Regions from separate parts of the Paenibacillus sp. FSL R10-2199 genome, predicted to be linked through region 1. Evidence: riboswitches for the same ligand, from Rfam matches in the RefSeq annotation. Region 1 holds a riboswitch; each other region holds the start of a gene.

Region 1 (7,551 bases):
ACTGTTCTTTTTTCCCGGGATGAAGCGTTATGGTCTGCCTGTACTGCTGTTCAGTCTCGTTGAATGGGCGCTGGCCCTTCTGCCGCTCTATTGGCTGCTGCCGAAGATGTACCGTCTGCTTCTGAACGGCATTCTCGATTATCCGCTGCTGCTGACGCTCGTGCCTTATGTGCTGGGCTGGCTCGTCTACCTCTTCCTTATCCGCAAGCTGCTGCTGTATATGCAGTTCGGTTATACCGCCGGCACGGGCATGTTCACTTCGCTGCTGGTCTGTCTGAAGGTGCTTCTCCACTCCATCGGGATATCCGTCATTATAGGCGCAGGAAGTCTGCTGACGCTGATCCTCTGCAGCGCTGCAGCGCTCTTCTGCCCCGGCCTCCCGGCCCTGCTCCTGCGCCAGGCAGCTCCACTGCCGTCCACCCTATTCAAAATGTGGGGCATAGCCGCGCAGTATCATCTCTGGTCCAGTAAATCATTCCCACAATAATCGGCCGCCAAAACGGCATACTAAAAGAGTCATCGCCCCTCTGGTGAGGTGCATGACTCTTTTTTGTTTACAGCTGCGACAAGTTGATTTGCAAAACTGTAAATCCTCTGGTACAATGATGCCTGTACTACTAGTAACAAATTTGTAATCTTTCAAATGGAATTAAGCAGCTATGTAACCGAAGCCTTTAACCTTATGTCGATATGTCACTATTCTGGTGCACAAAACGCCGAATTCCCTGCACCGGGGAGTGGGGGAACCATATTTTGGGTGAATTGATCTCGCTTTAGAGGGGTCATAGGGGAACCTTCTACCGAATCCTTAAGCTAACCTCGCAGGCCTTGGAAGGAGTACATCTTTTGAGAAGTCAGAATTTTAAGAAGAAATGCACCGCAGCAGCGCTGGGTCTTGTGATGGTATTCACACTTGGAGCGGGCAGCGCTTTCGCAGATTCCAAAATGGATACTGTGATCTCAAAAACCATTGGAACGTCATATAAAACCGGGGGCACCAGCACCAGCGGCTTTGATTGTTCCGGATTCACCAAATATGTATTCAAGAGTATCGGCCTTACCCTGCCGCGCACCTCTAAGGCACAGTTCAGCGTTGGAACAGCCGTATCCAAGAGTAATTTGCGTTCCGGTGATTTGGTATTCTTCAATACCCTGGGCAACGGAGTTTCCCATGTCGGTATTTATGTCGGCAATGGAAAATTCGCACAATCCTCCTCTTCGCGTGGTGTAACCATCAGTTCGCTGAGTCAGGCATACTGGGCCAACCGCTACGTTGGCGCTAAAAGAGTGATGAGCACAACAGCCTACCAAGCTGTCGCTTACGATTGAACCCTTGAACATTTCCTCGAATATTCGTACCTCTAACAACTAAATGTAACTTATACGAGCCCGGTTTTGATTATTGCCGTAATCATTCCCGGGTTTTTCCTTTTCCTTATTCTACCTTTTACACTCATCTGCAGGCCCTGAAACACCTTTTTATCCCAAATCCAAAGAAAAATTCATCAATAGCTCACCTGCTGCGTAAATATGAGTCTTTCTATGCAGCTATAACTCTAAAAAACGCAAAAAAAATGCATTAATATGTTATAAGTGATTGCCAAGCGCCCTAGTCTTTGCTACAATTATCGCAGTGAGCTTTTAGTAACATTTTTGTAATTATTGAATCGCTTTTAACAAAGGTTTTGTCATGTATTGAATAACAGCTAATCCTAATCAACAGTCGTGCCGAGTTCCCTAAAGATTTAGGGAAACGGGGGAACCAACTTTGGGTGAATTGACCTCCTATTCTAAGAGGGGTCATAGGGGACCTTCAACCGAACCCTTAAGCTAACCTCGTAGGCATTTGGAAGGGGTATTTACTTTTGAAGAAGAAGCTAGCAGCCGCAGTACTAAGCTTTTCCATCATCTTCACCATTGGAGCAGGAAGCGCTTTCGCGGATTCCAAAATGGATAAAGTTATCGACAAAGCCATCGGGACCAAATACGTATCCGGCGGTGTATCCACGAACGGTTTTGATTGCTCCGGATTTACAATGTATGTTTTTGATAAGATCGGAATTAACCTGCCCCACCAATCCGGCTCCCAATATGAGATGGGCACTGCTGTATCCCGCGATGAAATGAGACCGGGCGATCTTGTATTTTTCAATACAAGCGGCAAAGGCATTTCTCATGTCGGTATTTATGTTGGTGACGGTGAGTTCGCACATGCTTCTTCCTCGCGTGGTGTAACCATCAGTTCGCTGAGTGACAGCTACTACGTCAACCGCTACGTTGGCGCCAAACGGATTATGAGTACAGATGCTTACAAGACTGTGGCTGCGGATTCCGAAGAGAATGACGATGTGCAATAATTTGTCCTAAATATAAGCGCTTTTCCAGGATTTTTGCCGAAATCTTGGAGGAGGGCTTATTTTTTTGTCTATAAAATTACTTACCCCGCTCTATATTTGTAAAACACCAATTTCGCTCTTTCATAAAATATTTATTGGCGTTTGTCAAGTTCCGGTCTTTCTGCAAGGTTTTTGCGTCGAATCCGGCTCGTTTTGTATATAATATTTATAGAATGAAGTAATGTTCCATTGAAAGGAGGCCTCCGCTTATGATAAGTTCCCCGGTAACTTTTTATGTTGTTCCTATGGAGTCGCGGCATGCTGCTGAGATCTGTGAGTGGAACTACAGGCCCCCGTATAATATTTACGGCTGGATGCCCTGGGAGCAGATGCAGGCGCTCGGTGTTGAATTCGGTGATCCGCAGCTGCGCAGCGAGCAATACGTTTCCGTTGTGAATGGACAGGGAATCCTGTGCGGCTTCGCCCAGCTGTTCCCTATGGAGGGTGTAGTCCGGCTTGGAATCGGCATGCGGCCCGATCTGTGCGGTCATGGCATGGGACATCTGTTCATGAAGGCCATCGTTCAGGCGGCTTTGCAGCGTTATCCGGAACGGGAGATCGATTTGGAGGTACTGACCTGGAATCAGCGGGCCATCCGTGCTTACCAGAAATGCGGATTTACCATAACGGATACTTATGAACGCAGAACCCCAACTGGCGATAAGCCATTTTATTGTATGGTCTATGAGAAATAGCATTCCACTTCTGTATGTTTGCAATTTTCCCAGGAGTTTCGTTCATTTTTTTGACACAAATACTATGATAACGCTTCACCATCCGGTATAATGAAGGAAGCAGCTTACATGGAGGGACGGATGCAGATGCAGAAATGGATCATGAGCGGTTTGTTTTTTGCCGCCTGTGCCTTTGCCGTGGTCTTAATGTTTACCCTGCCCGGCAAAGCCGAGGTGGCTGAAGAGAACAAACCTACAATGCCTGAGGTTGTGCTGGACGCAACCAGCGCGGAGGCCCTGGTGAAAGCCAACTGCATCACCTGCCACGGGGATCAGCTTCAGGGCGGTGTAGGGCCGAACCTGCAGCAGGAGGGCGCACAGCATGACGCGGCGCAGATTTACAGCATTGTGACCAAAGGCCGCGGGCAGATGCCTTCCTTCAAAGACAAACTAGCCCCTGAGGAAATTGCGAATGTCGCGTTATGGCTGGCCGAGAAGAAATAATAACATGCCCAAAGCAAAATGCCCGCTGCAAAGGATACCCTGGTATCCCTGCACGGGCATTTTTATGGATCAGGCGGTACTGTCATTTCCATAAGGATCCTGTCCTCTAACGGTTTTTCTCAAAAGCCTCGTTAATTTCATTAGCCTGGCGTATATCCAGCTTCTCCACATCTGCAGGCAGACGCAGGATAACGGTCTTGTAGTCAATGGTGATATGCGGGTGATGGTCGAACGCTTCCGAAATCGCAGCAACCTCATCCACAAAAGCAATTCCCTTCATATATTCATTGAACATATATTTGCGCACCATAATATCCTCTTCCAGTTTCCAGCCTTCCAGCTTGCCGATCTGCTCCCGCAGTTCTTCCTCTGTAAATGGCAATTTGTTTCCTCCCTTGCTTAATTAGCTATATCACAGCAGTCCTGTCTTTCAAATAAAACATCCCTCAGCTTCTTAAAGTCCAAGGGATGTGCCGGGCCAAAGATTTTTTTCGATTTAATGTATTCTTAAATCCCGGCGAATAGTACTTCTCATCCCAATTTTAACATGGGCTGATGCCTGGGACAAATTCCGGCTCCGCAGCTGCTTCCGGTCTACACCAGAACGACCGATGCCAAATCCTCGTCGCCGAGCAGAATATTGATGCGGTGCGTTTCTTTATCGTACATTACAACCCCGCTTCCGACCTGAATCACCGGCTCATTGCCCAGTGCGTAGAACAGATCCTCCGCAAGCGCCTCCCAGACCTCCAGCTTCGACTCCTCCGGCAGGTTCTCCCACTCCTCAGGCTCCATTTCGAAAAAAATATACCCGTCGGAAATCCGTCCGACTGCGCCTGTCAGTTCAACCAGAATTTCACTGTAATCTCTGCCATGCTTAACTCCCACGTCAATCACTCCGTTTTCTTCGCTGATGAATAATAACTTACCTTATCCATTATAGCCGAAAAAATCACTTCACAAAAAAGGGAATGCTGTCGATAAATAAGAATATACGTGATTTGGTTACGTGCAGAGTGTCCTCCCGCGGTTCAAGGATGATAAACGCGGTATAGTCGGATCACTTCTTAATTCTCATGGACGAGGTGCATAAATGGAAATTTCAACAATACTAGGACTGGTTTTTGGTCTGATCGCAGTAGTCTGGGGGATGGTACTCAAGCATGCTCCGCTTGAAAGCTTAAACAATCCCGCCGCCTATGTAATTATCTTTCTTGGTACGGCCGCCTCAATCTTCATGGCCTTTCCCATGTCGGAAGTCAAGAATTTCCCTAAGCTGCTGAAGATCCTATTTGTGAAGAAAAAGATGGTCGGCAAGCCCGAACTGATTACAATGTTCATGGAATGGGCATCCATCACCCGCCGTGAAGGACTGCTTGCATTGGAATCGAATGTCGATGAAATCGAAGATAATTTCCTTAGAAACGGTATGCGGATGATTATCGACGGCAATGACCAGGAATTTGTCCGCGATGTATTAATGGAAGATATTCACGCTACAGAAGATAGACATAAAGCCGGCGCCTTAATCTTCTCCCAGGCCGGGATGTACGCACCTACACTGGGGGTACTCGGGGCTGTTATCGGGCTGATTGCCGCCTTGGGGGATATGAGCAATATGGATGTCCTGGCCCACGCGATTGCCGGAGCCTTCATCGCTACTCTGCTGGGGATATTCACCGGTTATGTAATGTGGCACCCTATGGCCAACAAGTTAAAACGAATTTCCAAACGCGAGATTGAAGTCCGCCTGATGATGGTAGAAGGTCTGTTGTCTATCCAGTCGGGGGTCTCCACCATTGCTATCAATCAGAAGCTTTCCGTCTTCCTTACTCCGTCCGAACGGGCCAAGCTGAGTGAGAAGGAGGGCGCCTCGAATGAGCAAAAAGACTAGGCATGAGGAGCACGAAGAGCATGCCGATGAATCCTGGCTACTGCCCTATTCCGATCTGATGACCCTGCTGGTTGCTCTATTCCTGGTTATGTATGCCATGAGTGCTACGGACGCCCAGAAGTTTGAGCAAATGGCCCAGGCGTTCAATTCAGCGCTCAGCGGCGGTGGCGGCGTACTGGAATTCCGCTCGGATTCACCTACGAGTACTCAACTTGACCAAGGCAATAAGGATAAAATGAATAGTGTTATAGATAAAAATACAGGCACCGCCGAGATCTCCAAACTTCGTGCCAAAGAACAGGAGGATCTGGAGAAGCTTAAGGAGCAATTCGATCAGTACATCAAGAATAACGGAATGACTGATCTGCTCAGTACGAAGCTGAATCAGTCCCAGTTAATGATTACGATCAGCGACAACGCCTTATTTGCTTCGGGACAGGCTATGGTCAAGGATGACTCCCGTCAGCTGGCCAAGTCAATCTCGACGATGCTGCAGCAGTTTCCCGATTATGATATATTAGTGCAGGGACATACGGATAATATTCCTATCTCCAATAGCAGCTACTCCTCCAACTGGGATCTTAGCGTGGCCCGTGCCCTTCAATTCATGAAAATCCTGCTGCTTAACCCCAATCTGGACCCGGTCAAGTTCAGCCCGATCGGATACGGGGAATATCATCCCATCGCTGAGAATACGACTGCCGCCGGACGCGCCAAGAACCGTCGTGTAGAAGTCTCCGTTCTCCGCAAATACAAAGATGCAACAACAGAAACTACTGATGTTGCCGCTCCCGGTAAATAATGCGAATATATTATAGCTTATTAAGTAATAAGAGCTGTTCCCGGGCCATTATTCGGCCTTCAGGAACAGCTCTTTGTTTGATTGCTTATTATTTAAAGCTTATTGCAGCTCATAGTTCAGCATAGCTCCAAGCTCCTGCTTCTCCTGCGGTGACAGATCACGCCATTCCCCGGTCTGCAGGGCGCCCAGCCGGATATTCATTACCCGGATGCGCTGCAGACGCCGCACTTCATAGCCAAACGCGCTGCACATGCGGCGGATCTGCCGGTTCTTGCCCTCGGTAAGAATAATCCGGAATACCCGCTCACTGATCCGTGTTACCTCACAAGGGAGCGTTCTGCTGCCCAGAATCTTCACCCCGGTGGCCATGCCCGTAAGGAAAGATTGCGTGACTGGCCTGTCCACGGTAACTACATACTCCTTCTCATGTCTGCCTTCAGCACGCAATATTTTGTTCACAATGTCCCCGTCATTCGTCAGCAGAATTAATCCCTCAGAATCCTTGTCGAGCCGTCCGATAGGGAAAATACGTTCTTCATGTCCGATGAAATCAACTATATTCCCCTGAATATGGCCTTCTGTAGTAGATGTGATGCCTACCGGCTTATTAAGTGCGATGTAAACGATCCTGCTGCCTGTTTCCAGGCGTTTGCCGTCGATCAGCACCGTATCTCCAGCTTCTGCCTGACTGCCCAGCAGAGCGGTCTCACCGTTGATGGTGACTCTTCCCCCTTCCACCAGCTTGTCTGCTTCACGGCGCGAACAGTACCCTGTCTCACTGATGAACTTATTAATTCTCATGTCTGTCATTCACTCCGTTCTATATACATGCCTGACGGAAGGTTATTCTCCCCGGCTTCAGGCAGCTTAATGGTCACCTGCGCACCCCGTCCGTACTCACTGCGGATCTCGAGACTGCCCTTATGGGCTTGTATAATACGCTGGCTGACCATGAGTCCAAGCCCGGTCCCTGACTCTTTATTCGTGAAGAACGGCTCGCCCAGCTTAGGAAGCATATCCTCCGGAACCCCTCCGCCCTCATCAGAAACAACAATAACCACAGAATTATTCTGCTGCTGCTCCTCCAGGGTAATCGTCCCTCCGTCAGGCATAGCCTCAATCGCATTTTTGATTACATTAATGAATACCTGCTTCAGCTGGTTCTCCTCACAGTGCACCATAGCCGGCATATCCGAGAAATACGTTACAAACTCTATGCCAAAAAGATGGGCTTGGCTATCCAGCAGAGAGATCACGTCGCCGACAATATGCCGCAGATCC
Region 2 (7,551 bases), 2.6 Mb from region 1:
CTATGGTTCGTTCAAAGCCATCCGGCAAACGGATCTCAAGGCCTTACTCGCGTACTCCACGATCAGTCAACTCGGATTGATCATGTCTTTGCTGGGACTCGGGTCGGCGGCAGCCTTCTTTACCGGCACGGGGGATGCGGTTTTTTATACGATGGCTACTACTGCAGCGCTCTTTCATCTCATTAATCATGCTGTATTTAAAGGCAGTCTGTTTATGGTTGTGGGCATCATTGACCACGAGACGGGTACCCGTGATCTGCGCAAGCTTGGAGGGCTTATGTCTCTCATGCCAGTCACCTTCTCTGTCGCATTGATCGGGGCGTTCTCCATGGCTGGATTGCCGCCATTCAGCGGATTCCTTAGTAAAGAAATGTTCTTCACCTCTATGCTTAATATCCGGGAGTTTGACATCCTGAGCTCAGGATACTGGACGCAGCTCTTTCCGGTAATTGCCTGGATTGCCAGTGTGTTTACCTTTGTATATAGCATGATTTTTGTCTTCAAGACCTTCCGCGGCAAGCTGAGGGAAGACAAACTGGATAAAATTCCGCATGAAGCTCCACTGGGTCTCTTGCTGTCACCGGTGATTCTAATTTCACTTGCTGTAGTGTTTGCATTCTTCCCTGACCTGGTCTCTGCTACGCTGATTGAACCGGCAATGTCTTCCATCCATACGGGGATACTCGCACCGGAAGAAGCTTTTGAAGTTTCTATTCATTTCTGGCATGGCTGGACACCGGAAATCTTCATGACCCTCGGCGTTATAGCCGCAGGTACACTGTTATTTAGAATCTATACCCGGCTGCGGGTACTGGACCGCGAAGCAAGCGGACGCAATACGCTGAACCGTATGTATGACTTCTCGCTAAGACTGCTGGAGAATGGTTCAAGACGTTTGACTGATGCCTATATGACTGGTTCCAATCGCCATTACCTGCTCTATATTTTCAGCTTTTTCATCATTTCGTTACTCACAGTTCTGCTGCTGCAGTCAGGCATAAGCTTTGGCATGGATCAGTATGCCTCATTGTCTTTTTATGAAACGGCTGTTGTAGCAGCAATGCTGTTGGCTGCCTTTGCTGTTCCATTTGCCAAGTCACGTGTTAACGCGATTCTTTTCACCGGTGGTGTAGGGTACATGGTGACGCTGCTCTTCGTTCTTTTCCGGGCACCGGATCTTGCACTCACCCAAATGATTATAGAGACCGTATCGGTCATTCTGTTCCTTCTTTGTTTCCGGTATTTACCTAAGCTGAAGAAGCAGAGAGAGCCGCTGCGCTTTAAGCTGCCCAATCTGATCATAGCGCTTGGAGCCGGCATTACAATGACGTTGATCGCTCTGGCGGCTATGGGTACCAGTCCTTTTGAACCTATCTCCGAGTTTTTCCTGAAAGAAAGCTATAACCTGGCTGGCGGCAAGAATGTTGTTAACGTCATCCTGGTAGATTTCCGCGGGTTCGATACCTTGTTTGAAATCATGGTGCTTGGCATCGCCTCACTGGCCATTTATGGTCTGATTCATTTGAGAATGGAAGAGGAGTTGCCGCCGCTCCAACCCGCCAAGAATGAAAAATTACCGCTGCGCAGCAATGACGTGATTCTGCAGACAATGTCCAAGGGGATTGTCCTCATTATTCTGATATTCTCCCTGTATCTGTTCTTTGCCGGACATAATCATCCGGGGGGAGGCTTTATCGGGGCTTTGATGACTTCTGCTGCGCTGATCCTCATTACAATCGCATTTGGAATGGATCAGGTACGTAAGGTGTTACCTGTGAATTACCGGCTGCTTACAGCTTCCGGACTCCTGCTGGCTATTCTAACAGCGTCAGGCTCATTCCTGTTTGACGCTCCTTTTCTAAGTCATGCTTTCGGCCATTTTCATCTGCCAGTGCTTGGCGATACGGAGCTGGCGACTGCCGTCCTGTTTGACCTTGGCGTATACCTGGCCGTGGTCGGTGTAACGATGAACATCATTTTATCGATCGGAGGGGAAAAGAAATGGAACTCCTAATGGCGGTTGCGGTCGGCATTCTCTTCACGATCGGTGTGTACCTGATTCTGTCCAAAAGCCTGCTGCGCATTGTGCTGGGAACCTCCCTGCTGACGCATGGTGTCCATCTGCTGCTGCTCACAATGGCCGGGCTCAAAAAGGGTGCAGCCCCTGTGCTGGGCAAAGCGGATACTTATGTTGATCCGCTGCCGCAGGCATTGATTCTAACCTCCATAGTTATCAGCTTTGGGGTTACAGCCTTCTACTTCGTACTCGCGTACCGGTCTTACCAGACGCTGGGTACTGACGAAATTGACAGCATTAAGGAGGACAACGAATGAGCAATCTATTGGTACTCCCGATTCTCATTCCGCTGACTACGGCTGTCATCCTGATTTTTCTCAAAGAGAAGATCCGGCTTCAGCGCGTGATTAGTGCGCTCAGCGGTCTGCTGAACATTCTGGTTGCAGTGCTGCTGGTTTCACGTGTCCACTCTGAGGGCATACAGACCTTGCAGATGGGGGGCTGGGCTCCTCCGTACGGGATTGTATTTGTAGGTGATATGTTTGCTGTATTGCTGGTAATGATGGCTTCGATCGTCAGCTTTGCGATTCTGTGCTACTCTTTCAGCAGTATTGGAGAGAAGCGGGAGCGGTTCTATTATTATACGTTCTTTCAGTTTTTGCTGGTCGGGGTATACGGCTCGTTTCTTACCGGAGATATTTTCAACCTGTTTGTCTTTTTTGAGGTCATGCTGATTTCTTCTTATGCGCTCATCTCACTCGGAGGGACCAAGCTTCAGCTAAGAGAAACATCGAAATATCTGCTCATCAATATCGTATCCTCGACACTGTTTGTAGCAGCGGTAGCTTATCTCTATGCAGCAGTAGGAACACTCAACATGGCACACCTGTCCCAGCGTATCGCTGAAGCGGGACAAGGCGGCGTGCTTAATGTGATTGCTGTTTTGTTCCTGATTGTATTTTCCCTAAAGGCAGGGCTGTTCCTGTTCTTCTGGCTTCCAGGGTCATACAGTGCGCCTCCGGCGGCTGTTAGAGCGTTGTTCGGTGCACTGCTGACCAAAGTGGGACTCTATGCAATCATCCGCACCTTCACGCTGCTGTTTGTTAACGATCCCGGCTTCACCCATGACTGGATTGCCTGGATGGCTGCTGCTACCATGATTCTGGGCAGCCTGGGGGCAGTAGCTTATAAGGATATCCCGAGGATTCTGAATTATAACATCATTATCAGCGTTGGATTTGTAGCCTTTGGACTCGCTGCAGGGACTGCAGATTCACTGAATGGGGCGGTCTTCTATCTGCTGCACGATATGCTGGCCAAGGGACTCATGTTTATTCTGGGCGGGATGATTATATCCGCAGCCGGAACTGACCGGCTAGGCAGTATGGGCGGGATGATTAAAAGGTATCCGTTCATCGGCTGGATGTTCTTTATCCTTGCTCTTGCCCTGACAGGTATTCCGCCGCTGAGCGGGTTTGCCGGCAAGATTCTGATCATCCGCGGAGCTCTGGCTGAGGGAATGCTGACGTTGTCCTTAATTGGACTAGGATCGAGCTTACTGGTGCTGTATTCCCTGATGAAGGTGTTCAGGCTGGCGTTCTGGGGAAATGAACCGGTGAATGAATTGCCTAGAGTGAACTTGAAGGCTGCATCGGCTATTGCCGCCGGACTCCTGCTGCTTGTGATTGCTATGGGGGTCGGTGCCGAGTCCGTCTATGCTTATGTATCGCAGGCAGGCGAGGTTTTGGCGTCACCTGCGCGGTACATTGAAGCCATAATGAAGGAGTAGAGAAGATGGCCCTACAATTCCTCTTAAATCTGTTGATTGCCTTTCTGTGGATGGCGATAAATAACGATGGCTCTGGCTCAAGCTTCATAGCGGGCTACGTCATCGGTATTATATTATTGCTGATTTTGACGAAATCCCTGGCCCGGACCCGGCCATTCTATCTCATACGTATATGGGCTATACTGAAGCTTCTGCTGATCTTTGCCCGTGAACTTACGGTCTCGAATTTCGTGGTCATCGGCCATATCATCCGTCCAAAGCTGGCTATACGTCCCGGTATCTTTGCTTATGAGACTGCCTTGACCTCGGCTTGGGAGGTTACGCTGTTATCGTGCCTGATCTGTCTGACGCCGGGAACCCTGACTCTTGATGTTTCGAAGGATGGCAGGACGCTGTACATTCATGCAATTGATATTAAAGATGCAGAGCTGCTTGTCGCGCAGATTAGAGGCACTTTCGAACAAGCGATTATGGAGGTGACCCGGTAATGATCCAAGTTATGCTAACCGTGGCAATGATCATTCTGGCGCTGGCGATGCTGGCATGCCTGTTCCGTCTCCTGAAAGGGCCAACCCGTTCAGACAGGGTTGCCGCGCTCGATACGATAGGCATTCATGTACTCGCAATGATCACTGTTTTCTGTATGCTGCTGGATACCCAGGATTTTCTTGAAGTTATTCTGGTTATCGGTATTCTGACGTTTATTGGAACAACGGCACTGGCCAGATATATTGAACGGGGAGCCGTTATAGAGGATGGAGGGAACCCGAATGACAGGTGAACTGATTAGCTCCATTCTTGTGGTGATGGGTGCAGTCTTCTGCGGCTTAAGTGCCTTCGGCTTGGTCCGGCTGCCTGATGTGTACCTGCGTTCACATGCGGCTACCAAAAGTGCAACCTTCGGGGTGCTGTGTCTGCTGACAGGAGGCTTCCTGTACTTTTGGTTTAAAGACGGAACGGTTAATATCAAGCTGCTGCTGGCGATTGTTTTTGTATTCATCACTTCACCGGTGGCAGGCCATTTAAATGGCCGGGCAGCCTACCGTTCCGGAGTTCCCTTATGGAAGGGAAGCATACAGGATGATCTGAAGGTCCTGGGGGAAGAAAGTCAGGAAACGTCTGCAAAATAATACTTCCAGGTTATATGGGGTGAATCTCGGGAAAAACGAGTAGGGCTACTTTCAGGCCCGAATCCGGCAGCTAACCCCGCAAGCGTTCATGAGAGGATGCACTGTTTATGCCGCATATTGAAGTGAATGGAACGTCGCTATATTACGAGATGTCGGGCAACGGTCTGCCCATTGTTTTTATTCATGATTATTCGACCTCCCATCATCTGTTTGAGCCGCAAGCGGATTATTTCAGCAAGCGTGCGAAAGTGATCGTATTTGATCTAAGAGGGAACGGGCAATCGGGGAAAATGGATGTGGAGATTAGCCGGATCGTAGACACACAATGTGAAGATTTGAAGCTGTTATTGGACGCTTTATCTGTAGAGAAGGCTGTGATCGTAGCTTGTTCCAGTGGTGCTGTGCTCGCCCAGCTCGACAGACCGCACGAAGGAAATTGCAGCAGAGTATGGTGCGGTCATTTATGACTTTGAATGGATCGGTTGTTCAAGGAACTGAACAGTGAGGGAAGGGTAACCTCAAGCCTCCGGCGAAACCGGCGGGTCCGGCGGGACTGCAATATCCAGTGGATCGGCCCACTTCTTCGTAAACGTGCATTTTCCCATAGCCGGATGTATCTACGGCCAACTGCCTTCGCAGGCAGTTGGCCGTTTTTGATGCGAAAAAACGCAAATAAGTAATTTCACACATTTATTTCGTGGAACACGAATACCATTAAAATATATAAGTCCACTAGAAAGAGGAGAGATGTTATGGTTCGCCATTACACGCAGCTGGAATTGATCACGATATCGAAATTACCTCCGACCACAGTGAAGAGATGGCTAGAGTATTTCTCTTATTTTGTAGCCGCGACCCGTCAGGGAGACCAGGTGCTTTACCCTTATGAAACTTTGAAACTACTGAAGCGGATCAGTGAACTGCGTGCAGAGCGTTACCATCTTAGTACCATTGTTCGTCTGCTGATTGAAGACGGCTTTCCGATGTATGGCAAAGAGGACAAGAAGGAGTTGCAACCTCCTCCGCCAATGGAGAAAATCAGCGCCGAGCCGAAGAAGCCGGACAGACAGCAGCTGCTTGTTGCTTCCCTGGCGGCGCTTGCCGATGAGCTTAACCGGATTGCGGATCATCTTAACCACTTGAAGGTGCAATAAATACATTCCGGCCCGAATTCAATGAGCGGCAGCTTCATGGTTTGAGCTTGTCCATTTTGCTTAGACTCAGCCACTGCCCCCGCGTAACCGAGGTATCGGGAGTAATGCCCAGATGCGCGGACATTAGACGTGATTTATGAGGTGGTGAAATCCGGTTGGAACTTAAGATACCGGATGATTATCAAGAGGAATCATGAACGATACTGTCGTGCCCCTGCCCGGTTCACTCTGGATAAGAAGACCCTGGCCATACCGCTGAACCAAGCGGCGGTTGGTATTCCTTAAGCCGATTCCCCCGGTGTTATGCCGGGTAAGGCTTAGGAGGTTCTCAATCTCGGCAGCCGGAATCCCTTTGCCATTATCTATAATCTGTACACAGGCGCCAGCTTCCGCCTGATATATGCGCACCACCAGTTCGCCGCCCTTCGCCCGGCTCAGCAATCCATGTCTTACTGCATTCTCAACGAGCGGCTGGATGGACAGCGGAGGAAGCTTGAAACGGAGAGCGGGCTGGATCTCCCACACCACAGTTAACCTGTCTCCAAAACGGACTTGCTCAATGAATAAATAGGATTTCACCAGGGAAATTTCATTCTCCAGATCCACCAGCTGATTCGTATTAATGAAATCAACGCTATACCGCAAGTAATCTGCAAATGCACCCGCTACATTACGCATCTGTTCCATATCAAATTCACTCAGGGCCATAATGGAGTTGATGGTGTTGAATAAGAAATGCGGTTTGATCTGGGCCTGCAAGTAGGCTGTTTCCATCCGCAGACTTTGGTCAATCGATTGTTTCAACGAAATCAATGCCTGCACTCTGTACTTCAGCTCTAATCTTTCAACAGGTTTGGTTACATAGTCATTGGCTCCATGTAAGAATTCTGTATATGACTCTTCTGAAATCGAATGGGTAATTAACAAGAGTATCGGCAGCTCCGTAATATCAAAATGTTGTCTGACCTGCTTGGTAAGCTCATGTCCTGACATTTGCGGCATTTTCACATCGGCAATTAACAAATCCCAGGAAGCAGAGCGGATCAGTTCAAGGGCTTCATGGGCACTGGAGACCGCAGTTAATCTGTAATTTTCTTCATAGAGAATATTAGCCAACACTTTCAGGTTCACCGGATCCTCGTCCACAATTAGAATATTGGGTCTTGCCATCTCATAGAGAGGCCCGGACGATCCTGCACGGACCACTTCAGCAGATCCTTTATCTTCGCTAATGTTGCGGCGTTGTTTAACCCTAGAGGCTTCAATAATAATCTCTCCTTGCTCCGTTATACTTAATTGCGTTATGCAGCAAATTAAATAGAATTTGGGATAATCTTTTTTCATCTGCATATACGTGTGAGAGTTTTGAAGAGATAGTTAACCGGGAAAATCAACATATAAATGCTATAAATGGAGAGGGTTGTCATATAAAACCGAAAGTCCTTCCAATAATGTTGCTTG
Region 3 (7,551 bases), 560 kb from region 1:
AAGTAGACAAACCCCCGTGCTGGTCGTGGTCTCCATCCTGCTGATCATTATCAGCAGCCTGATCCCGTCGGACAAATCAACCTGGCTGGGAGCACTGCAGACCATCTTGCTGGGCGTCGGGCTGCTCGGATGCTGCATGGCTTTTTGGCGGTTCGCCAAGGGCGGCAAGGGCAAGCGCTGATTTCTGGCACTGGAACAGATAGCATAGCATTAGCAAATGGAGAGCCGTGGCGGATGCTGCGGCTTTTATTAATATGTACGACGTCAGCGGATTTACTCTATGCAGCGCTTGCTACGCGGACTGAGAGGACCTTATTTTGTGAAAAAGCCTGCTTTTTTGCCCGTTGCGGACTCAGGCGCGCTTATATTGTTCGATGGAGCTCAAAATGAGGCGAAACTGGTTAGTTAAGGTCCTCTGAGTCCGCATGGATCGCTGATTCGACTGATTGGGCGAAATAACGGATCTACAGTCCGCATGGATCGCAGCAGCATGCTTGAGTCTATTGTTGCAGGCCCCACCCAGCTCCCTATCCCGCCGACGGACGCGGGACAGCTGGCCGCGCAGCAGCCATCTGTTCGCGAATCCCTCTGAGCTGCGCTTTCAGCTCAGGAACGCTTCGCTGCAGGATGAGGCTGATCTCGGGCAGCGGCAGCTGGATGCCGTACCATAAGGCGCTGGCGATCTGATCCTCCCAGGTGAGCAGGGCAGAAGAGCAGCGGCCGCGGTCTTGAGCAACCAGCGAGCATTGCCGGATGCATTCCCTGTAGGAGGCAAGGGAGTAAGCATCTGCTTGGATGCTGCCCTTGAGCCAAGGCTCATAGAGTGCCGCGAATGTAGCAATTGCGGCTTGATCGGCGCGGGCGCCCTTCTCCAGCAGGAGACAGCTTAGCGCATAGATGGTTCCGCTATATTGCTCAATATAGCTGGTGAATCCGGCAGCGGGAACTGCATTGGACGATAATGGGTCTGGCATGTGGACACGTTCCTTCCTGAATGTGGGCGATTTATAGTTTGGATATGTAGTTGATAGGTTTGCCGAAATGCTGATCCGCCGGAATAAGTGCGCAAAAAACCGCAGACAGAGGAGGACCTCTGCTGCGGTTTTGTTACAGGCGTAAGAAGCCTGGGGCAAAATCGTGGCGGATCAAGATCTCTCTCTTTACGCTTACGGGGTTAGCTGTCGGATTCGGACGGTGAGAGTCGCCCTACCTTTTGAGACTGCGTAATTGAAGTCTCCTTCGGATTCACCCCAAGTAGGCCTGCGGCCTGATGGTTCCCCCGTTTTCCGCTTGGCGGAAATTCAGCGTGCATTCACATTATCGCTGGTAACTTTCAACACGAATCATACCCTTTCAGGATTGTATTTGTAAAAATGGAAAAGAGTGCTTCTGCGCCGGATTTGCAATAAATTGCTGCTTCGCGAGGAATATTGGAGACTAAAACCATATATGTGGCCGATTATCATCCGTTTATCTCGCTCAATCGCCGTTTTTTATTTTTGGGAGGCAGCGGTGAGGGAACTCCGGAAATATTAATGCGTTAGACCGGAAACGCCGTCGATATTGATTTTTTGTGAAATGGCGTATTAGTGAGTAATCGGGAGATAATGAGAGATTGAAGATGAAGTAAGCGTTACCCGTCTGGCAAATAGATTCGTGAATGTGTTATTAGAGTAATTATGGCGGTTTACAATTTGTACCTGAATTAGAGCCTGATTCTACGAAAAGTGTACCTTTCTAGCCGCACAAACCATACATCCGGGAGGGCCTAATTCCCGCTTCCCGAATGCTTGACTTGGACCCTACTCCAGGGATTATCATTTGATTCTGTAAGGGCAGACGGTCAGTAAATTACCAAGACTGAAAGCCAAACTAAGAAGCTGGATTAAGAAGCTAGATTAAGAAGGAGGCCAGCAGCCAATGGAGCCTGTTTTTACGATCGCCGAGGTAGCAGAGCGGACAGGACTCAGCCAGGATACCATCCGCTATTATGAGAAAATCAAGCTCCTGCCCCCGGCAAGCCGCAAGGAGAACGGCCAGCGGGCATACAGCAGGCGTGAGCTGGACCGGGTGCATTTCGTCGCTATTCTCAAAAGAACCCATATGCCACTGCGCACCATTCAAGAATATATCAGGGCTTCAGCGGAAGAGGACTACGAGGAATGCTACAGTGTGCTGGACGGGCATAAAACGTTGATTGAAGAGCAGCTCACGGAACTTACGGCGGCACTGGAGCTTATGAAATACAAGCTGAAGAACTTCCGGGAGCTTAAGGACGGCAGGTTCATCGCGGAAATGGAACAGAGGAGGAACGAAGTGTGAAAATTGGGATGAATACGGAGCTGAAAAGCGGGATGAGTAAAGAGTCGAACAATGAGACAAACAATGAGGCGAGTAATACGAAGTTTATGCAGCGACCGATTCCTTCCGGATGGGGTCCGGACACTACGGCGGAGCAAGTAATCCAAGGCCATAATCTGAGCGGTAAAATAGCGGTCGTGACCGGCGGCTACTCCGGCCTGGGCCTGGAGACCACACGTGTCCTGGCTGCCGCGGGGGCCACTGTGATAGTTCCCGTTCGGACACCGGAGAAGGCCCGGCTTGCCCTTGCCGGGATTCCCGGTGTCGAGCTGGAGGCGCTGGATTTGCTGGACCCGGCATCTGTGGATGCCTTCGCGCAGCGGTTCCTGGACTCCGGCCGGCCGCTGCATATGCTGATTCACAGCGCAGGCATTATGGCCTCGCCGCTGGCCCGCGACAGCCGCGGGTACGAAGCGCAGTTCGCGACCAACCATCTGGGGCATTTCCAGCTGGCGGCCCGGCTCTGGCCGGCGCTGGTGCAGGGCGGAGGCGCGCGGGTAGTCTCCGTATCTTCACGCGGCCATCGCATTGCCGGTGTTGATTTCGCAGACGTGAATTTTGAGCGTAGAGCCTATGAGAAATGGACAGCCTACGGCCAGTCGAAGACCGCCAATGTGCTGTTCGCCCTTGAACTGGACAAACGCGGGCAAGCACATGGTGTCCGGGCATTCTCCGTGCATCCCGGCAGCATCCTGACCGATCTGGCCCGGCATCTGTCGGATGACGAGCTGCGCGGCATGGGGGCGCTGGATGAAGCGGGCAACCGCATTCCGGCCGGGCGTACAAGTCATATGAAGACGGTCCAGCAGGGAGCCGCGACCAGTGTCTGGTGCGCGGTGAGTCCGCTGCTCGACGGCAAGGGCGGCGTGTATTGCGAGGATGCTGACATCGCTCCTGTAGCGGAGTCCGGGGATTCGCACCAGCCTGGGGTGCAGGACTGGGCGATTGATCCGGGCAACGCTCTGACGCTGTGGGAGCTGAGTGAAGCTATGACGGGGGTTACATTCCCGACCTGACAGATCTGAACGACAAAAATGGTGCCGGCCCTGTAAAGAGGGCGGCACCATTTTGCATAACTGACTGAATCCTTACTGTACCGCTGCCTCAATAAGCTCCTGAAGCTCAGGAAGATTGAAGCCCTTGACAGCCCGGTCTCCGGATACGGTGACTGGAACACCCATGAAGCCCAGCTTCTCGACTTCTTCCTGATAGACGGTACTGGTCATCACATCTCTGACTTCGAAGGGAATGCCCTTGCTCTCAAGCAGCTGCTTCACCTGATTGCAGTCGCTGCAGCCGGATGTGGAATAGATGATTACGTTCTGGCTCATTGCTCCACAGCTTCCTTGATGGCGCCACGGGTGATTTTCCAGTGGGAAGTGTTCCAGCGGACCTCACCATCCTCCAGCAGGAAAATCTGCGGCGATTCATGCTTAATCCCGAAATCCTCGGCAATCTGATTGGAGACCGGACGGTCTTCGATAACATGTACAATGGCGGCAGGCGTGTCGGAATTCTGTGTATAGGCCTGGAACTCCTCATTTGCTTTGGCACTGATCGGGCAGGTGGTGCTGTGCTTGAAGAGCAATTTTTTGCCGGGTTGCCCTACGTATTGTTGCAGTTCATCCAGTGTATGGATTTGTTGAATAGACATCAGAGGATCACCTTCCTGGAATAGAATTTAGAAAGCATCTTGTCAACAATTGTGTTGTTAACAACTATTATTCTTGATTGTAACATAGTTCAAAATTAAAGCAAAAGAATGTTCAGCAGGCTTATCCCCCTCCCTTACGGGATGTTGATTAAGCCCTATTGCCATGCTAATGTGAGAGTGATGCAGCAACGCTCTGCGCATAAATAAGCAGGTATGAGGGGGTGTGCAATTCATGAAAAGGGTCGCTTTTGTAACCGGTGCCGACCGCGGGCTCGGGTTTTATCTGGTACGCTTTCTTCTTGAGAATAAATACACAGTGTTTGCCGGCCGGTATTTACCGGAAGTGGAGGCACTGGAGGCTTTGAAAGCGCAATACCAGGACACTCTGATGCTGGTCCCTCTTGATATCGGCAGCGCAGAGAGCGTGAAAGAGGCAGCGCGGAGTATTGCCGGCAGTACAGGACACATCGATATTATTATCAACAATGCCGGTATTATCCACCAGGCGGACAATGCTACAATGCTCGTGGATATGGATGATGAGGCTATGGCGCAGCTCTATAATGTGAATACGCTCGGCGCACTCCGGGTGAGCAACGCGTTGATGGGATTGCTTCTGCAGGGCAAGCAGCGGCTAATTATTAACATCTCCTCAGAGGCAGGCAGTATCAGCCGGAACAAAAGAATTAATATGTACGGCTACTGCATGTCGAAGGCGGCGCTGAATATGCAGTCCTCGCTGATGCACAATCATCTGCGTAAGCTGGGCGGACAGGTGATGGTCTTTCATCCCGGCTGGCTGCAGTCTTATATGAGCGGAGAGAAGAATATGGAAGCACCGATTCCCCCGGAGGAATCAGCGTATAAGATCATGAATATCGTACAGGATCATAAGAAATATCTGGGCGAGGAACCGGTGTACATCGATCTGGACGGCAATCTCTGGCCCTGGTAACAGCAGCGGACTTTTGTGGGATAATGGATTAAGCAATAATAGATGATCAACTTTGCACAAGAGAGGTGTGAATGCAATGACTTCCTTCAAAGCACTTGCGTTTGGCAGCTATACCGAGGTTAAATATCATCCGTTCACGGGAGTAGACCGTGAGATCGAGCAGCTGCTGGAGCCGGAGCTTCAGGTCGTATCGACTGAGGATTACGGGCTGATGAACAAGGAACAATTGTCGGACTGCAAGCTGGTGGTCTCCTATACTGAATTCTCTGATGAGAAATTATCCGCTGCGCAGAGCGGTGCACTGCTGTCTTATGTGGCTGGGGGCGGCGGTCTGCTCGTAGTGCATAACGGGATCTCCCTGCAGCGCAATCAGGAGCTCGGCGTAATGCTGGGCGCCCATTTCACCCACCATCCGGACTATACCGCGCTTCATATGACGATTTCCAGCCGGGAGCATCCGATTATGCAGGGCATCAATGACTTTGTAATTGAGGATGAGCCGTACTATTTTGAGCAGCTGCCATATTTCGAATCAACCATTCTCGCAGAATATCCCCATGGAGGGGCTATGCGGCAGGCGGCCTGGTGCCATGAATTCGGACAAGGGCGGGTAGTCTACCTGATGCCTGGCCATCATCTGCCTTCCTTCTCGGTAGAGCCGTTCCGGCAGATGATCCGCAGAGGCGGGTTATGGGCAGCGGGACTGCTGTAAGATAATGTGGAGGCCAGCTTAAGTTATGCTTAAGCTGGTTTTTTTGTTTATTCTGAAAAAACACCTTGACCCTGACACAAGTGTCAGGGTTTATACTGAGTGTAGACCATTTCTCATGAACCCCGGGGAGGATACCATGAAAATAGGTGAATTAGCCACACTTACGGGCGTAAGCGTCCGTTCATTGCGATATTATGAGCGTCAGGGACTGATCAAACCGCTGCGCCAGGACAACGGGTATCGTGAATACTCTCCGCTTGCCGTGGATACGGTGGAGACGATTAAGCTGTATTTGAATCTTGGCTTGTCGACAGAAGAGATTGCCGGATTCCTGAACTGTGTCCTTAAGAATAAAGAGGCGTTCTGTGCAGAAGTAATGCCGCTGTACCGCAGCAAGCTGGAGGAGATTGAACGCCAGCTGATTGAGCTGAATCAGATCAAGCTGAACCTGCAGGACCGGATGGCTTCAATTCTGCATGAGCAGCAGAATGAAGAGGAATAAGGCGGATCGATAAGATGAATAGAAGAAAATAACAAGAAGCTAGAAGGATCGAAGGGGGATTCTGGAACTGTAGGAGCGATAGCGTCCGGAAGTCCAAATATTCACCGTAGTGACGACTAAGCTTTAAGTTAGTATCTTAAGTTCAGCTTATATAATTGAGGTTAATCATTTGAGAGTTGAAGGAGGGCTTGAGATGGCTATGATAATTGCCGATAACGCCGGAGCTGTGCGTGAACAGCTGAAGGCTGGCGGAACCGTGCTGGTGGATTACGGTGCGTCCTGGTGTCCGCCTTGCAGAACCCTGCTGCCGATTCTGGAAGAACTGAATTCCGAATACGGGGATGACGTGAGCATGATTAAGGTGGACTGCGATGAACTGCCGGAGCTTGCATCGGAAGCCGGTGTGATGAGCATGCCGACAGTGATCGTATACAGCGGAGGCCAACCTGTGGAGAAGCTGGTCGGCCTGCGGCCGAAATCCGTATATCAGGGTGTATTGAACAAAGTTGCCGGAGCGGTGCGCGGTACTCTTTAACGTATTGTAACGGGGAGGGGCGGGAGCGCCGCTTTGCCGCGGATATCGTGGAGCACAGGCCCGCGATTCTTCCCAGGCAGCGTTTCCTGGCACTCGCAGCCCAAGAATTAAGGCAGGATGCCGCATGAGGATCATGCAGCGTCCTGCCTTTGTATTTTCGGGAATATATATAATGCCGCTATTTCGTGCTCTCTGCTCCAGGAACTACAGGGACAACCTCATTCTGGTGCAATGCTTCCAGTACCTCTGCGCGCAGACTTTCGGTGAACGCCGCCCATGTTTTTTTACCGACATCCAGCTCTTCACGTCCAATGGAATTCAGTGTTTCGAGCCACACGCGCTTATCATTAATCACCCCGAGCTGCTCTTGAATATCCTTGTAGATGGCCTCGTGGGCATGGAATTTCTGATTCAGCGCAAAAGCGGCCGCATTAGCGGTATAGCGCAGATGCTTGGCGGCAATCCGCAGCTCATGGAGCGCTTCGAAGGCTTCCTTCGATTCAGCCTCAGGCCCCTTGAACAGGGTCTTGCAGGCTTTTTTCTTCTGTTCAAAAGCGACTTCAAGCTCGCGCATGACCACATTGGCATCTTTCTTGGCGGCGAGCGGCTCCAGCTGTGTATCGATAAAAGGGGTCCACTGCGCGTCTAGGGCCTTGCCGGTCAGCTTGGGAAGCGCATCCTCCAGCTTCTTGCGGAATGTCTTCCGCTTGGCCTTCTGGTGTTTGATTACTGCTGTGAGCAGTTCGGCGGTTTTGACATCACCCGCCTCTTTGGCGGCCTTGCGCCGTTCCTTGAACGATGCGATCAGTACATCTGCGTCCCTTACCTTGCC

What was found. Region 1 has a riboswitch for cyclic di-AMP ahead of NYE33_RS03670 (C40 family peptidase). Riboswitches for the same ligand answer to the same signal wherever they lie in the genome.
Region 2: it holds a riboswitch for cyclic di-AMP, as region 1 does, so the genes downstream of both, NYE33_RS14895 (alpha/beta fold hydrolase) here and NYE33_RS03670 (C40 family peptidase) in region 1, are expected to answer to the same signal.
Region 3: it holds a riboswitch for cyclic di-AMP, as region 1 does, so the genes downstream of both, NYE33_RS01260 (hypothetical protein) here and NYE33_RS03670 (C40 family peptidase) in region 1, are expected to answer to the same signal.

The regions. Positions count from the first base shown of each region.
Region 1 covers NZ_JBBOBO010000001.1:853,468-861,018, forward strand. The annotation lists gene NYE33_RS03660 (hypothetical protein) at 1-487, shown strand, start outside; cyclic di-AMP (ydaO/yuaA leader) riboswitch at 705-843, shown strand; gene NYE33_RS03665 (C40 family peptidase) at 901-1,329, shown strand; cyclic di-AMP (ydaO/yuaA leader) riboswitch at 1,717-1,860, shown strand; gene NYE33_RS03670 (C40 family peptidase) at 1,866-2,357, shown strand; gene NYE33_RS03675 (GNAT family N-acetyltransferase) at 2,606-3,091, shown strand; gene NYE33_RS03680 (c-type cytochrome) at 3,218-3,574, shown strand; gene NYE33_RS03685 (4a-hydroxytetrahydrobiopterin dehydratase) at 3,681-3,956, opposite strand; gene NYE33_RS03690 (hypothetical protein) at 4,169-4,462, opposite strand; gene motA (flagellar motor stator protein MotA) at 4,668-5,468, shown strand; gene motB (flagellar motor protein MotB) at 5,452-6,270, shown strand; gene rluF (23S rRNA pseudouridine(2604) synthase RluF) at 6,370-7,071, opposite strand; gene NYE33_RS03710 (ATP-binding protein) at 7,077-7,551, opposite strand, start outside.
Region 2 covers NZ_JBBOBO010000001.1:3,436,740-3,444,290, forward strand. The annotation lists gene NYE33_RS14865 (Na+/H+ antiporter subunit A) at 1-2,014, shown strand, start outside; gene NYE33_RS14870 (Na(+)/H(+) antiporter subunit C) at 2,002-2,334, shown strand; gene NYE33_RS14875 (Na+/H+ antiporter subunit D) at 2,331-3,806, shown strand; gene NYE33_RS14880 (Na+/H+ antiporter subunit E) at 3,812-4,294, shown strand; gene NYE33_RS14885 (Na(+)/H(+) antiporter subunit F1) at 4,294-4,587, shown strand; partial or broken gene mnhG (monovalent cation/H(+) antiporter subunit G) at 4,577-4,906, shown strand; cyclic di-AMP (ydaO/yuaA leader) riboswitch at 4,880-5,036, shown strand; gene NYE33_RS14895 (alpha/beta fold hydrolase) at 5,044-5,403, shown strand; gene NYE33_RS14900 (MerR family transcriptional regulator) at 5,689-6,090, shown strand; gene NYE33_RS14905 (response regulator) at 6,253-7,260, opposite strand.
Region 3 covers NZ_JBBOBO010000001.1:291,707-299,257, reverse strand. The annotation lists gene NYE33_RS01265 (hypothetical protein) at 1-181, shown strand, start outside; gene NYE33_RS01260 (hypothetical protein) at 528-974, opposite strand; cyclic di-AMP (ydaO/yuaA leader) riboswitch at 1,150-1,317, opposite strand; gene NYE33_RS01255 (MerR family transcriptional regulator) at 1,921-2,322, shown strand; gene NYE33_RS01250 (oxidoreductase) at 2,355-3,377, shown strand; gene NYE33_RS01245 (glutaredoxin family protein) at 3,450-3,692, opposite strand; gene ytxJ (bacillithiol system redox-active protein YtxJ) at 3,689-4,015, opposite strand; gene NYE33_RS01235 (SDR family NAD(P)-dependent oxidoreductase) at 4,248-4,970, shown strand; gene NYE33_RS01230 (ThuA domain-containing protein) at 5,047-5,682, shown strand; gene NYE33_RS01225 (MerR family transcriptional regulator) at 5,819-6,184, shown strand; gene NYE33_RS01220 (thioredoxin family protein) at 6,378-6,719, shown strand; gene NYE33_RS01215 (CHAD domain-containing protein) at 6,898-7,551, opposite strand, start outside.